3 regions of the Mesorhizobium sp. XAP4 genome follow, and region 2 is predicted to be linked to each of the others. Evidence: riboswitches for the same ligand, from Rfam matches in the RefSeq annotation. Region 2 holds a riboswitch; each other region holds the start of a gene.
What was found. Region 2 has a riboswitch for cobalamin ahead of bluB (5,6-dimethylbenzimidazole synthase). Riboswitches for the same ligand answer to the same signal wherever they lie in the genome.

Region 1 (4,274 bases), on a different contig from region 2:
GATCATGATGTCGGACTGGCGCGGAGACGCGCGTGGCGCGACACCGAACCGCTCCGAATCATAGCGCGGCATCGAGGTGTGGATCATCTCGACCGCGCAGCAGGCGAGGCCGAACGTCATGAACATCAGCGACCCGCTGCGCGCCCAGGTGATGAGCGCCTCGGTCGAAGTGACCAGAAAGCCCTTGTCGGCCAACTCGTTGTTGATCTCGAGGAAGAAGGGATCGTCCTCCCCCACCGGCCTGCCGGTGTTGGGATCGATGATGCCCTTGGGCTTCGGCGCGACGAGGGTGCCTGAACTGTCGTTCAATCCCATTCCAGCGCTCCTTTTTTCCATTCATAGGCAAAGCCGATGGTCAGCACCGCCAAAAAAACCATCATCGACCAGAAACCGAGCATTCCGATCTTCGAAAACGACACCGCCCACGGAAACAGGAAGGCTACTTCCAGGTCGAAGATGATGAACAGGATCGACACCAGGTAGAAACGGATGTCGAACTTCATGCGGGCGTCGTCGAACGAGTTGAAACCGCACTCGTAGGCGGAAAGCTTTTCGGGATCGGGATTGCGGTAGGCCACCAGGAAGGGCGCGGCCAGCAGCGCCAGGCCGACAACCAGCGCCACGCCTATGAACAGGACGATGGGCAGGTATGAGCTCAAGAGTGCGTTCATGCTCGGCTTTCCGTTGGCGCCAATCCACGTTGATTACAGCACCGGACCCTAATGCGGAAGCGTGACAGTTTAACCGCTGAACCGTTTTAAGGGCCTATGCTGCAACGCGGCGAGGGTTAGCGCAGCACTTCCAGCGAAGCAAGTCAAACCTTGTTCAAAACATCGACCTGGACGGCATATCGCGGCAAACTGGTCCGATCCGCTCCTGTTTGATTTCCTTCGCTTTTTACTCCACTTTTCTCTCCTGACATGAATGCTGCCAAAACCCTGCTAGCATTGGGTTGGAATCAGCCATTCGACCCTCGGTCAAAACACTTCAAAGTGATACCTGCATGAAGGAAAAGATCTCGCTCCCGATGGCCCGGCGCATCGCCCTTGCCGCCCAAGGGTTCCTCGATCCTCGCCCGACCGGCACGCCCGACCGCCGGCATTTTGCCCGCACGCTCTCCCGCACCGGCCTGTTGCAGATCGATTCCGTCAGCGCGGTGGTGCGCGCTCATTATATGCCGCTCTATTCGCGCCTTGGCCCCTACCCGCTCGCTCTGCTCGACAACGCGGCCGTGACGCGCAAGCGCATGGTTTTCGAATATTGGGCGCACGAGGCCTCCTTCCTGCCGGTCGAGACATACCCGCTGATGCGCTGGCGCATGCAGCGCGCCGAGCGGGGCGAGGAAATGTATCTGGGTCTCGCCAAATGGGGCCGCGAACACGCCGCCTACATCGAAGAGATCTACCGCGAGGTCGCCGAGCGCGGCCCGATCGCCGCTTCCGCGCTGGAGGGCCAGAAAGGTTCGGGCGGCTGGTGGGGCTGGAGCCATGCCAAACACGCCTTCGAATGGCTGTTCTGGGCCGGCCGCATCACCACGGCGCACCGCCGCGGTTTCGAGCGCTTCTATGACCTGCCCGAGCGCGTGCTGCCGCAGGCGATCCTCGATCTGCCGGTGCCGACGCCTGAGGACGCGCACCGCGAATTGCTGCGCATTTCCGCCCGCGCCCACGGCGTGGCGACTTCAAGCGATTTGCGCGACTATTTCCGCCTGTCGCCGGCCGATATGAAAGGCCGGTTGGAGGAACTGGTTGAAACGGGCGAGTTGCTGCCGGTGCGTGTCGAAGGCTGGGACAAGCCGGCCTATCTTCACCGGGACGCCCGTCTGCCGCGCAAAGTCGAGGCCCGCGCCTTGCTGGCACCCTTCGATCCGGTCGTCTTCGAGCGCTCGCGCACCGAGCGGCTGTTCGATTTCCACTACCGCATCGAGATCTACACACCGGCCGACAAGCGGCAGTATGGCTATTATGTCCTGCCGTTCCTGCTCGGCGACCGGATCGTGGCGCGCATCGACCTCAAGGCAGATCGCCCGGCCAGCATACTGCGCGTCCATGCAGCCTATGCGGAGCCCGGTGCGCCGCCTGAAACTGCTGCGGAGCTGTTCGAGGAATTGAAGCAGATGCAAGGTTGGCTCGGGCTCGAACGCATCGAAGTGACGCCTGCCGGGGATTTGGGGCCGGCGCTGGCCGACATAGCCGTGTCGTAAGCTCGCGTTGACACCGCCGCCCGCAAAAGCCTAAATCCGGTTCCAGATGGTCCCTTGCCCGCAACGGCAAGGGCTAAGAGGGAATGCGGTGCGGGGCAAAATCCCAAATCCGCGGCTGTCCCCGCAACTGTAAGCGAAGAGCCAAGGCCGAAAGCCACTGGGAGTTCCCGGGAAGGCGGCTACCCAAGGCGATGACGCGCGAGCCAGGAGACCTGCCGTCTGCGACTGTAGAATCCGATCGCCCGGCGGGTTTCCGGGCAAGGAGCCCGATCTTTGGACCACGACAGCAGTTTTTCGGCTGGCACAGCGGATATTTCGTCCGGCCATGATGATGCCTTGGCCGGCGTCACCATCATCGTCTGCGGCTCCTGCCGCAATGAGACCGGCTCCGACGCTCATCCCCGCGCCGGCGAGTTGCTGACGGACGACACGCGCCGCGCCGCCGCTGGCGACGATATCCGCATCCGCAGCGTCGAATGCCTTGGCAATTGCAAGCGGCGCCTCAGCGCCGCGATCCTGCGCGACGGTTGCTGGAGCTATGTCTTCGGCGACCTGACCGCGACCAGCGGCGCCGACCTCGTGACAGGCGCAAAGCTCTTCGCCACCTCGAAAGATGGCCTGATCCCGTGGCGTGGCCGCCCCGATAGCCTCAAGCGCGGCCTCGTGGCCCGCATTCCACCCATCGACATGCTGAAGGATTGACCATGACCACTTCCGTATCCCGCGTTCCCTGCACCGTCGTCACTGGCTTCCTCGGCGCCGGCAAGACGACGCTGGTCCGCCATCTCCTGGAAAACGCCGGCGGCAAGCGCATCGCCATCATCGTCAACGAATTCGGCGACATCGGCATCGATGGCGAGATCCTCAAGGGATGCGGTATCGACACCTGCCCCGAGGAAAACATCGTCGAACTGGCCAATGGCTGTATCTGCTGCACCGTCGCCGATGATTTCGTCCCGGCGCTCGACCAAATCCTGTCGCTGACGCCGAAGGTCGACCATATCCTGATCGAAACCTCGGGCCTGGCATTGCCCAAGCCGCTGGTCCAGGCCTTTCAGTGGCCGAGCGTGAAAAGCCGGGTGACCGTCGATGGCGTCATCGCCGTGGTCGACGGACCGGCATTGGCCGAAGGCCGCGTCGCCAACGACATGGAGGCCCTCCAGGCGCAGCGCGCCGGGGACGAGACGCTCGACCACGACGATCCGGTGGAAGAACTGTTCGAGGACCAGATCGCCTGCGCCGACCTGATCATCCTGTCGAAGAGCGACCTGATGGACGCCGCCGGCACCGCCCGCGCCAATGCCATCATTGGCGAACACTCCGCCCGCGCGGTGAAGATCGTGCCGACGTCGCATGGCAAGGTCGATCCCTCGGTGCTGCTCGGGCTCGGTCTCGCCGTCGAGGACGACATCGAGAACCGCAAATCCCATCATGACGGCGCCTTCGACCACGAGCATGACGACTTCGACACGTTCATCGTCGACATTGCCTCGATCGCCAATCCGGACGAGCTGGCAAAGCGCGTCGCCACCGTCGCCGAAGAAGAGAACGTGCTGCGCGTAAAAGGCTTCGTCGAGGTCGGCGGCAAGCCGATGCGGCTGTTGCTGCAGGCCGTCGGACCGCGCGTCAATCATTACTATGACCGTGCCTGGACCGCTGAGGATGACCGCCGTTCGCGCCTCGTCGTCATCGGCCTGAAGGGGCTGAACCGCCCGGCGATCGAGCGTATACTCGCCGGCTGATTTCGGACACGGGTCGCGATGCACATCCTCACCACGACATCCGCCTCGCTCGACGACCTCGCCGAGCCGGTCGATCTGCGGCAGACGCCGGCGGATATCGTGGCGCTGTCCTTCACCGACAGCGACCTCGCCGGACTGGCGGCGGCGTGGAGGACCGATGCCGACCGCCTGCCCTCGATGCGGCTGGCCGCACTGCGCGACCTGCGCCATCCCATGTCCGTCGACCTCTGGGTCGACAGCGTCGCCCGCCATGCCAAGATCATCCTCGTGCGCATCCTCGGCGGCTACGACTGGTGGCGCTACGGCTGCGACCAGCTTGCCTCGACCGC
Region 2 (4,274 bases):
TCGGCGCGCCACGCAGTTCCTCCGGCGTACGCTCCGAATGGACGATGCCGCGGCCGGCGGTCATCAAATTCACGTCGCCGGGCTGAATGACCATTTCGGTGCCGAGGGAGTCGCGGTGCCGGATCTTGCCGTCGAACAGATAGGTGACCGTCGACAGTCCGATATGCGGATGCGGACGGACGTCCAGCGCCTGGCCGGCCCGCAGGATCGCGGGACCCATGCGGTCGAAGAAGATGAACGGACCGACCAACCGCCTTTTTGCCGTTGGCAGGGCACGGCGCACCTGAAAACCACCGATGTCCTTGGCGTTCGGAACGACCATCAATTCGATCTGATCGCTGGCGAACGCATCGCCCACCTCAGGGTCTTTCCCGGGGAAGAAGCTCATGGACTCTCCTTGTCGGTGGTCGAAGGCCGCCTGGCCGCATCAGGCAAAGCGGATGGCCGCCTTTGCCCGCAGCTTGGCCGCCACCTCTTCGCGATTGCGCGGATGCTGATGGGTTTCCAGGGAATCGAGCAGTTCGCGCGCCGAGGCCGCGATGGCGTCGACGGCATGATCGAAGGCGTGCTGGTTCTGCTTCGAGGGTCGCGTCGTTCCGCTCAGCTTGCGGACGAACTGAAGGGCCGCGTCGCGCACCTCGTCATTGGTTGCCGGCGGATCAAAATTGAACAGGGTCTTGATGTTTCTGCACATCGCTTCCGTATCTCCTCTTGTCCTTGAGCTGTTTCAATCGCAACGAGTTATAGCCTCGATCATGATCATGTCCAAAAACCGGTGAGGCGAGGCCATCGTTCGGACCGGCCTCAATCTGCGTCGAGCGGCTCCGTTCCAACCGGCTTGCCGTCGCGCGACAGCCTGATCTTCTCGACCTTGTCCTCGGCGGCCTTCAGCAGCCGGTCGCAATGCGCCTTCAGCGCCTCGCCACGTTCATAGATCCTGATCGACTGGTCGAGCGGCACGTCGCCACGCTCCAGATCATCGACGATCTTCTCCAGCGCATCGAGTGCCTGCTCGAAGCTCATCGCCTTGACGTCTTCGTTGGTCTCACCAGCCATCATTCATCCTTTCATCAGTCGCCCGACATGGGCGGCGACCGAAAATGCCAATCCCTGCAGATCGTAGCCGCCCTCGAGCAGGCTTACGAGCCGGTTGCCGCTGTGGCGTGCCGCGCGCTGCATCAACTGGCCGGTCGCCCAGTCGAAATCATCCTCGGTCAGATTGATCTCGGCCAGCGGATCGCGGTGGTGCGCGTCGAACCCAGCCGAAATGATGATCAGGTCGGGCGCGAAATTGTCGAGCGCGGGCAGGACGCGCGACAGGAAGGCATCGCGAAATACTTCGCTGCCGGTCTGCGGCGCCAGCGGTGCGTTGACGATGTTGCCGGCGCCCGTTTCGGTCTTCGCTCCGGTGCCGGGATAAAGCGGCATCTGGTGTGTCGAGCAATAGAGCACCGAGGGATCGTCCCAGAAAATATCCTGCGTGCCATTGCCGTGATGCACGTCCCAGTCGACGATGGCAACGCGCTCGACACCGTGTTTCTTCTGCGCATAACGCGCCGCGATCGCCGCCGTGTTGAACAGGCAGAAGCCCATGGCCGTGGTCTTTTCGGCATGATGGCCGGGCGGCCGGGCGGCGACGAAGACGTTGTCGGCGCGGCCCGAAAAGACATCATCGACGGCGGCGTTGGCGGCGCCGATCGCGGTGATCGCCGCTTGCCAGCTCTTCGGACTGGCAGTGGTGTCGGCATCGATGCGGGCAATGCCTTCGTCGGGAATGGCGGCGCGCACGCGGGCGACGAAATCGGCGGGATGCGCGTAGAGGATGGTGGCCTCGTCGCCTTCCGGCGCCTGGATACGATCGAGCCCGGCAAAGGCTTCCTCATCGAGCACGCGCTCGATGGCGCGCAAGCGGTCGGGCCGCTCGGGATGTCCGGGCGGCGTGAGATGCTCGAGGAAGATCGGATGCGTGTAGAGACGGGTGGTCATCGTCCTAATCTAGTGACCCGGATCGACAAAGGCCATGCACGGGCGGCCGATGACTGGGGAAAATCGCGCCTGCGTCCATTCGCGTCGCCGCGGGCATTGGCCTCGCCGGCGCTTCGGCGTAAGGTCCCTGGGTACTGCCTGGTGCCCGCCGCAAGCGGGAGAATCGGGAACACGGTTGAATTCCGTGGCGTGCCCAACGCTGTGAGGGGGACCGCGCCGGTAAATGCCACTGTCGATGACGGGAAGGCACCGGACGCGGGTTGATCCCAAGCCAGAAGACCGGCCTGGCAGGCATCGTCATCCGCATGGTCGGGCGGATGGCATCAGAGCGACGTGCGTCCATTTGGACGCACAAAGTACGCTCTGACCGTTTTGAATCTGCAATCGCAAGGGGACAAGCGATGCCGGAACATATGACCGCTGCCATTGACGATGGATTCGACCAGAATGCGCGCGATGCGGTCTATCGCGCCATGTTCACGCGGCGCGACGTGCGCAGCCATTTCCTGCCCACCGCGATCGATGACGACGTGCTGGCGCGGCTGCTGCTTGCCGCTCATCATGCGCCATCGGTCGGCTTCATGCAGCCATGGAATTTCATTGTCATTCGTGACATCGAGCGACGCGAAAGGGTGCGCGACCTGTTCCTGGCCGCGCGCGAGCAGGAACTGCCGGCGATCGAGGCGGAAAAACAGGCGCTGTACCGCAAGCTCAAGCTGGAAGGCATCTGCGAAAGCGCGCTCAACATCTGCATCACTTGCGACCGGCAGCGCTCGAAAGGTTCGCCGCTGGGACGCTGGCACAATCCGGAGATGGATCTCTACAGCACCGTCTGCGCGGTGCAGAATTTCTGGCTGGCCGCGCGTGCCGAGGGCGTTGGCGTCGGCTGGGTGAGCATCATCGAGGCTGAGGCGCTGAAGCGGCTGTTGGCCATTCCGGATCACGTAACGCCAATCGCCTATCTCTGCGTCGGCCGTGTTTCCGAGTTCGCTTCCAAACCGGACCTTGAAACGCATGGTTGGGGACGGCGGCTGCCGCTGCCGGAACTGATCATGAGCGAGACGTTTTCCGGGCAAGGCGAGACACAGCTCAAGTCCACCGTGGCGCGCCTCAACACCGTTTCTGCCTCACCAGACACCATCTGCCCGGCCGATCAGGGTGTGGCGCCGGCCGTACCCCAGCGCGAACCGCCGAAGGAGGCGAGCGCCTTGTCCTTGAGCTCCCTGAACTTCGACGACGCCTCGGCCAGCCGGGCGTCCCAGGCCGGATCCGGCACCTGGCCCGCGATGGTCTTGAAATAGACCTGCATCAGGCAAGCGATGGCGAAAGGCTCGATGAAGGCCGCCTTGAACGCCCAGGCGAAGACGATGGCGAGCACGAAAGCCCAGCCGGCGAGCTGGCCAGGCATCAGGAACAGAATCGCACCAGCAGGCGCCAGCATCATCAGAAAGATGACGAACGAAACGCCCCACATGATGACCGCCAGCCAGACGGCGTTCTTGACCATGACCTTGCCGTTCTGGGCATAGAGCACGACGCCTTGGCGCGCCGTCTCGAAGGGTGAGGCTGAATTGATGCGGATGTTGTAGCCGAGGATGATCTCGTCGACATAGGTCAGCGACAGGCGGATCACCGTGTTGATGAAGGAGACCAGGCCGCTCAGGCCCGGTATAGGCAGGAAGGCGGCGATGCCGCCGAGCAGGCCGGTGATGGCGCGGATGGCACCCTTGACGAGTTGGTCGACGACGAAAAGGATGTTGGCCTCGGCAAAACGCTGGGTCACGATATCCCTGGCGTAGGCGATCTGGTCCTGACCGCCGGGAATGTCGCGGCCGTCGATCAGATGAACCATGACGGCGATGTGGCCGGCCTTGACGATATAGAGGATGTATTCGCGGATCCAGTAGACCGCGATCGAGACGATGCCAAACCCGACCACGCCGCCCCACAGGGCAAAGGACATGGGCCCGTCGGGATCGGTGGAGATATGGCCGACGCCATAGCCGACCGAGGCTCCGGTGCCGCTCGCCATGATGTAGGCCAGCGTGATGCCGAAATAGACGATCATACGAAAGACGATGAACGGCCAGGTCCGCATCATGATGGACACCGACCGGCCGATCTCGAAATCCCACATGTGCCCCGAATCTCCGCCTCAGAGATGGTGGAAGAGGATGAACTCAACCCGGCGATTGTCAATTGCCGGCCCTGGCACCACGGGGCGACGAATTCTGGGCAACGGTTTTCTTTCGCAGCCTCTCGCCGGCGCGTTGTCTGACGGAGCATCA
Region 3 (4,274 bases), on a different contig from region 2:
GTTCAATTCGTCGAGCACCAGCAGGCTGATCGACGGATCGGCCATCAGTTCGAGCACCTTGGCCCAGGCGGCTTCGGCGGCAGCGATGTCGCGCTTCAGATCCTGGGTTTCCCAGGTGAACCCCTCGCCCATCGCGTGCCACACGACACGGTCGCCGAAGGCGGCGAAGGCGTCCTTCTCGCCGGTGTGCCACTTGCCCTTGATGAACTGGACGACACCGACGCGCTTGCCGTAGCCGAGCATCCGCAGCGCCAGCCCGAAGGCGGCCGTGGTCTTGCCTTTGCCCGGGCCGGTGTTGACGATGAGCAATCCCTTCTCGACCGTCTTGCTCGCCACCTCGGCATCCTGCACCGCCTTGCGCTTGGCCATCTTGGCGCGGTGGCGCTCTTCGTCCTTATTGTCGATATCGGTCATATCATTTCACCTTGAGCGGCAGCCCCGCCACCATCAGCAGCACCGTATCGGCAATCGCCGCGACCTTCTGGTTGAGCCGGCCGGCGGCATCGCGAAAGCGGCGCGCCAGTGCATTGTCCGGCACGATGCCTTGGCCGACTTCATTGGACACCAAGAACCAGGGTCCGCGCGGCCGCGACAGCACCTCCGCCAATCGCCGGCATTCAAGGTCCAGATCGTGTTCGGCCAGCATATGGTTGGTCAGCCACAGCGTCAGGCAGTCGACAAGCACCGGCCGATCGTCCGGCAAGGCGGCAAGCGCGCCGGCGAGATCGAGCGGTGCGTCGATGGTCGTCCAGCCTTCGCCGCGCCGCGACCGGTGCAACGCGATGCGCTCACGCATCTCGTCATCATAGGCTTGCGCCGTGGCGATATAGGTCCAGGGCGGCGGCAAGGCGGTCGCCAAAATTTCGGCGTGCGCGCTCTTGCCGGAGCGCGCACCGCCGATGAGAAAGGTCAGTGTCTTGCGATCAGGCAAAGCTGTCGCGCAGGCTGGTCGCGGTGCCGGTGAAGCGACCGCGCACCACACCGACGACCGCTCCGAGCACCAGCCAGAACACCAGATTGGTCACGGTCACCGCCACCACGAACTGGTGATGCAGCCCTTCCGGAATCGCCGTCTCGTAACTGTCGGGCTGCGGTGCCCCGACAACATGCGGTGCGACGATCAAAAGGACGGCAAGGATCGCCAGCGGCAGCGACTTGCGGAACGCGATCAGGCCGAGACCGGCAGCGGTTGCCGCCACCGTTGCCCACCACCAGATCTGGCGCTGGGTGAGATCGGCGGCCGGCATGGCCGGCAGTTCCGGCGGCAGGCCGAGGCCCGGTGCCAGCGTGAACACGGCAAAGCCGGCCAGGCCCCAGAACACGCCCTGGCGCCAACCACCGATGCCGCCGGCGAATTCGGAAACCGCGACCAGGATCAACCCGAAGCCGATGCCGGTGACGATGTTGGCAAGCACGCTGAAGGCGAAACGCTCGAAACCGTCTGCCGGCGCCCAGCCCTCGTCTTCCGCCGCGGCAGTCGCTTCGGCAGGGGCCGGAGCGGCTGTGCTCATGGCATTGCTATCCGTTGCTGCCGGAGCGGCATGGTCATGGTGATGCCCGCCGCCCGCCTGTTCGTAAACTTCCGCCTTCAGGATCAGCGGCACGGTCGCATAGGCCTGCATGCAGGCAAGAACGACGCCGGCCACGAGCCCGGCGATCGCCGCGATGAACACGACGTTGCGAAACAGGTTCATGATGTCAGCCCCTCGTCAGTGGCAGGGAAATGCCATCGAATGGCGATAATCGTGAGCCGCATTGTGGACCGCATCGATATGCGAGAAGCCGACAAAGCCCATCACGAAAATGCCGAGCAGCGCGGCAAGCGCGAGCTGCATGAAGCGCGACTGCGAGGAGACGGAAGCGCCGAGGGAGACGGAAGCGGTAGTCATGTCTTGTCCTTTCGCCCTCCACCCGAGGGCATCGAAGTCAGTTTCCTGTCGCCGGCAGGTCTCCTGGCTCACGGATCAGCGTCCTTCCCCACCTTCCCGAAGAAAAATCTTCAGTGGCATATGGAGAGGACTACCGCACACAGTTGCGGGGGCAGCCACGGCATTGGGCGAAATCCGCCCTTACCGCATTCCCTCTTGGCTCCAAAATGGAACCGGCGACACCGGCGACTATAGGCAGAATCCTCGCGTCCGGCAAACCAAATTCCGCCGGCGACCGTTGCGAATGCGCCATGAAGGTCAAAGCGATTTCGGCAGATAGCGCCACGTCACGAAGCCGCAGACCGCCGCCAGCAGGCCAAGCGTGACGAACACCGAGCCCAGGCCGAAGAAGGCCAGCACCACCGAATAGACCAGCGGCGGCGTCAGCTCGGAAAAGTCGAGATAGGTGCGATAGACCGCCGCCATCTGCGATCTTTCATAGGAGCGCACCGAGCGCATGAAGGCGGTCGAGCCGAGCGCGTCGAGTGCAATGGTGAAGAAGGCGCCGCAGAGCAGGAAGGCGCCGGTGAGCAGCGGCACGGTTTCGCCGACGAAGCCCGCCGCCAGAAGCGCGACCGACATGGCGAAATAGGCAAATGTCATGGTCCTGCGGCCGCCAAAGCGCTTTCCCGCCTTGCCCCAGAAAATCGCCATGAACAAAAGCGCGTTGCCGGCCGAAACCAGCAGGCCGCCGGCCAGCTTGCCCTCACCCGTAATGACCATGAACAGCGGCCCATAGACGAAGAACGTCGTCCAGAAACAGGAGCGCCCAAACGCGATCAGCCAGGCCAGCCTGAGCCTGGGCTGGGCGATGAAGCGGCCGATATTGGCGAGCGGATTGGCTGGTCGCGTCTTGCCGGGACGGATCGACGGGTTGTCGCCGAGCCGGTAGGTCCAGAACAATGCCAGCAGCGCTAACGCGAACACGGCCACCGCGCCATGCGCGGCATAGACGCCGAAGCGCGTGTAGAGGAAGATGCCGAGCGTCGGCCCACCGGTCCAGGCCAGCATCGACCACGCCATGCGCAGCGATTCGGCCTGCATGAAGTCGGTCTTGCGGATGTGGTCCATGATGTAGAGGTTGAGCGTGATCGACAGCGCGCTGGCGCCCATCACCCGGCACAGCATGCCGGCCAGTTGCCCGGCAAGCGTGTCGGTGGCGAAGAACAGCGAGCCGATGGCCAGCAGGCAGGCGCCCGCCGTGTAGACCCAGCGCCGGGCGAAACGGCGGATCAGCATCGGCATGAACAATGTCACCGACAGGCCGAGCATCGCCACGACGGTGTAGAGGATCGAGACGATCTGCTCGTTGTGCAGGATCTCGTAAGCCTGGATCGGGATGACGCTCGACACCGTGGCGCGGGCGAAGGATTCGACCGCATAGAGCGAAGCGAAGGTGCGCGCGTCCGCGGCCTTGAGGGCCGGTAGCCAGATCGGATGGCGCACATGGGTGGACATTGCTTTCCCCGAAGCAGATTCACCGGGTCAAATCTGCCGTGGCGACCTCAGCGCCAATAAGAGGAAACCGACGTGCATCCGGCAAAAGCGAAGCCGGCCAAAGGCTTTCCGGCACTGGCACAATGCCGCGGCTGATCCGGCGTTATCGGCAGGGTTGCCGGTCTTCTTTTGTCCTGGGCAACCGTGATAGTCCTCCAGCGGGGCTGAATCAGAATGCGAGACCATGAGCATCCAAACGCCGACCGCACCCGTTCAGGATCGACCAAAGCGCATCGTCGCCATCGACATCGTGCGCGGCATCGCGCTGATCGCCATGGCAAGCTACCATTTCACCTGGGATCTGGAGTTCTTCGGCTACACCGATCCCGGCCTGACCGCCTTCGGCTGGTGGAAGATTTACGCGCGCTGCATCGCCTCGACCTTCCTGTTCCTGGTCGGCGTCAGCCTGTATCTCGCCCACGGCCGACAAATCCGCTGGAACGGCTTCTGGAAGCGGTTCGCCATGGTCGCCGGAGCCGCGATCGCGATTTCGGTCGTTACCCGCATCGCCACTCCGGACGGCTTCATCTTCTTCGGCATCTTGCACGAGATCGCGCTGGCCAGCCTGCTCGGTCTCGCCTTCCTGCGCCTGCCGGCGCTGCTGACGCTTGTCGTCGCCGCGCTCGTTATCGCCGCCCCCGTCTATCTGCGCTTCGAGGCCTTCGATCACCCATGGCTGTGGTGGGTCGGCCTGTCGGCGATCAATCCGCGCTCCAACGACTACGTTCCGCTGTTTCCGTGGTTCGGCGCCGTGCTTGCGGGCATCGCGGTGACGAAACTCGCCGCAGGTGCCGGCCTGCTTGCCAGGCTTGCCAATCTGGCGCCCGGTCGCTTGGCCAACCCGCTGGT

Region 1: it holds a riboswitch for cobalamin, as region 2 does, so the genes downstream of both, P3C39_RS04835 (DUF1636 family protein) here and bluB (5,6-dimethylbenzimidazole synthase) in region 2, are expected to answer to the same signal.
Region 3: it holds a riboswitch for cobalamin, as region 2 does, so the genes downstream of both, P3C39_RS04995 (CbtB domain-containing protein) here and bluB (5,6-dimethylbenzimidazole synthase) in region 2, are expected to answer to the same signal.

Annotation. Positions count from the first base shown of each region.
Region 1 is NZ_JARIXW010000001.1:964,311-968,584, reverse strand. It holds gene P3C39_RS04850 (NADH-quinone oxidoreductase subunit B) at 1-315, opposite strand, end outside; gene P3C39_RS04845 (NADH-quinone oxidoreductase subunit A) at 306-671, opposite strand; gene P3C39_RS04840 (winged helix-turn-helix domain-containing protein) at 1,004-2,203, shown strand; cobalamin riboswitch at 2,234-2,438, shown strand; gene P3C39_RS04835 (DUF1636 family protein) at 2,477-2,905, shown strand; gene cobW (cobalamin biosynthesis protein CobW) at 2,908-3,945, shown strand; gene cobN (cobaltochelatase subunit CobN) at 3,964-4,274, shown strand, end outside.
Region 2 is NZ_JARIXW010000003.1:415,154-419,427, reverse strand. It holds gene P3C39_RS15465 (pirin family protein) at 1-388, opposite strand, end outside; gene P3C39_RS15460 (DUF2277 domain-containing protein) at 428-694, opposite strand; gene P3C39_RS15455 (exodeoxyribonuclease VII small subunit) at 805-1,056, opposite strand; gene P3C39_RS15450 (histone deacetylase family protein) at 1,060-1,986, opposite strand; cobalamin riboswitch at 2,109-2,289, shown strand; partial or broken gene bluB (5,6-dimethylbenzimidazole synthase) at 2,292-3,017, shown strand; gene P3C39_RS15440 (hypothetical protein) at 3,140-4,123, opposite strand.
Region 3 is NZ_JARIXW010000001.1:996,925-1,001,198, reverse strand. It holds gene cobO (cob(I)yrinic acid a,c-diamide adenosyltransferase) at 1-414, opposite strand, end outside; gene cobU (bifunctional adenosylcobinamide kinase/adenosylcobinamide-phosphate guanylyltransferase) at 416-931, opposite strand; gene P3C39_RS05000 (CbtA family protein) at 924-1,694, opposite strand; gene P3C39_RS04995 (CbtB domain-containing protein) at 1,710-1,889, opposite strand; cobalamin riboswitch at 1,925-2,121, opposite strand; gene P3C39_RS04990 (MFS transporter) at 2,187-3,386, opposite strand; gene P3C39_RS04985 (DUF1624 domain-containing protein) at 3,610-4,274, shown strand, end outside.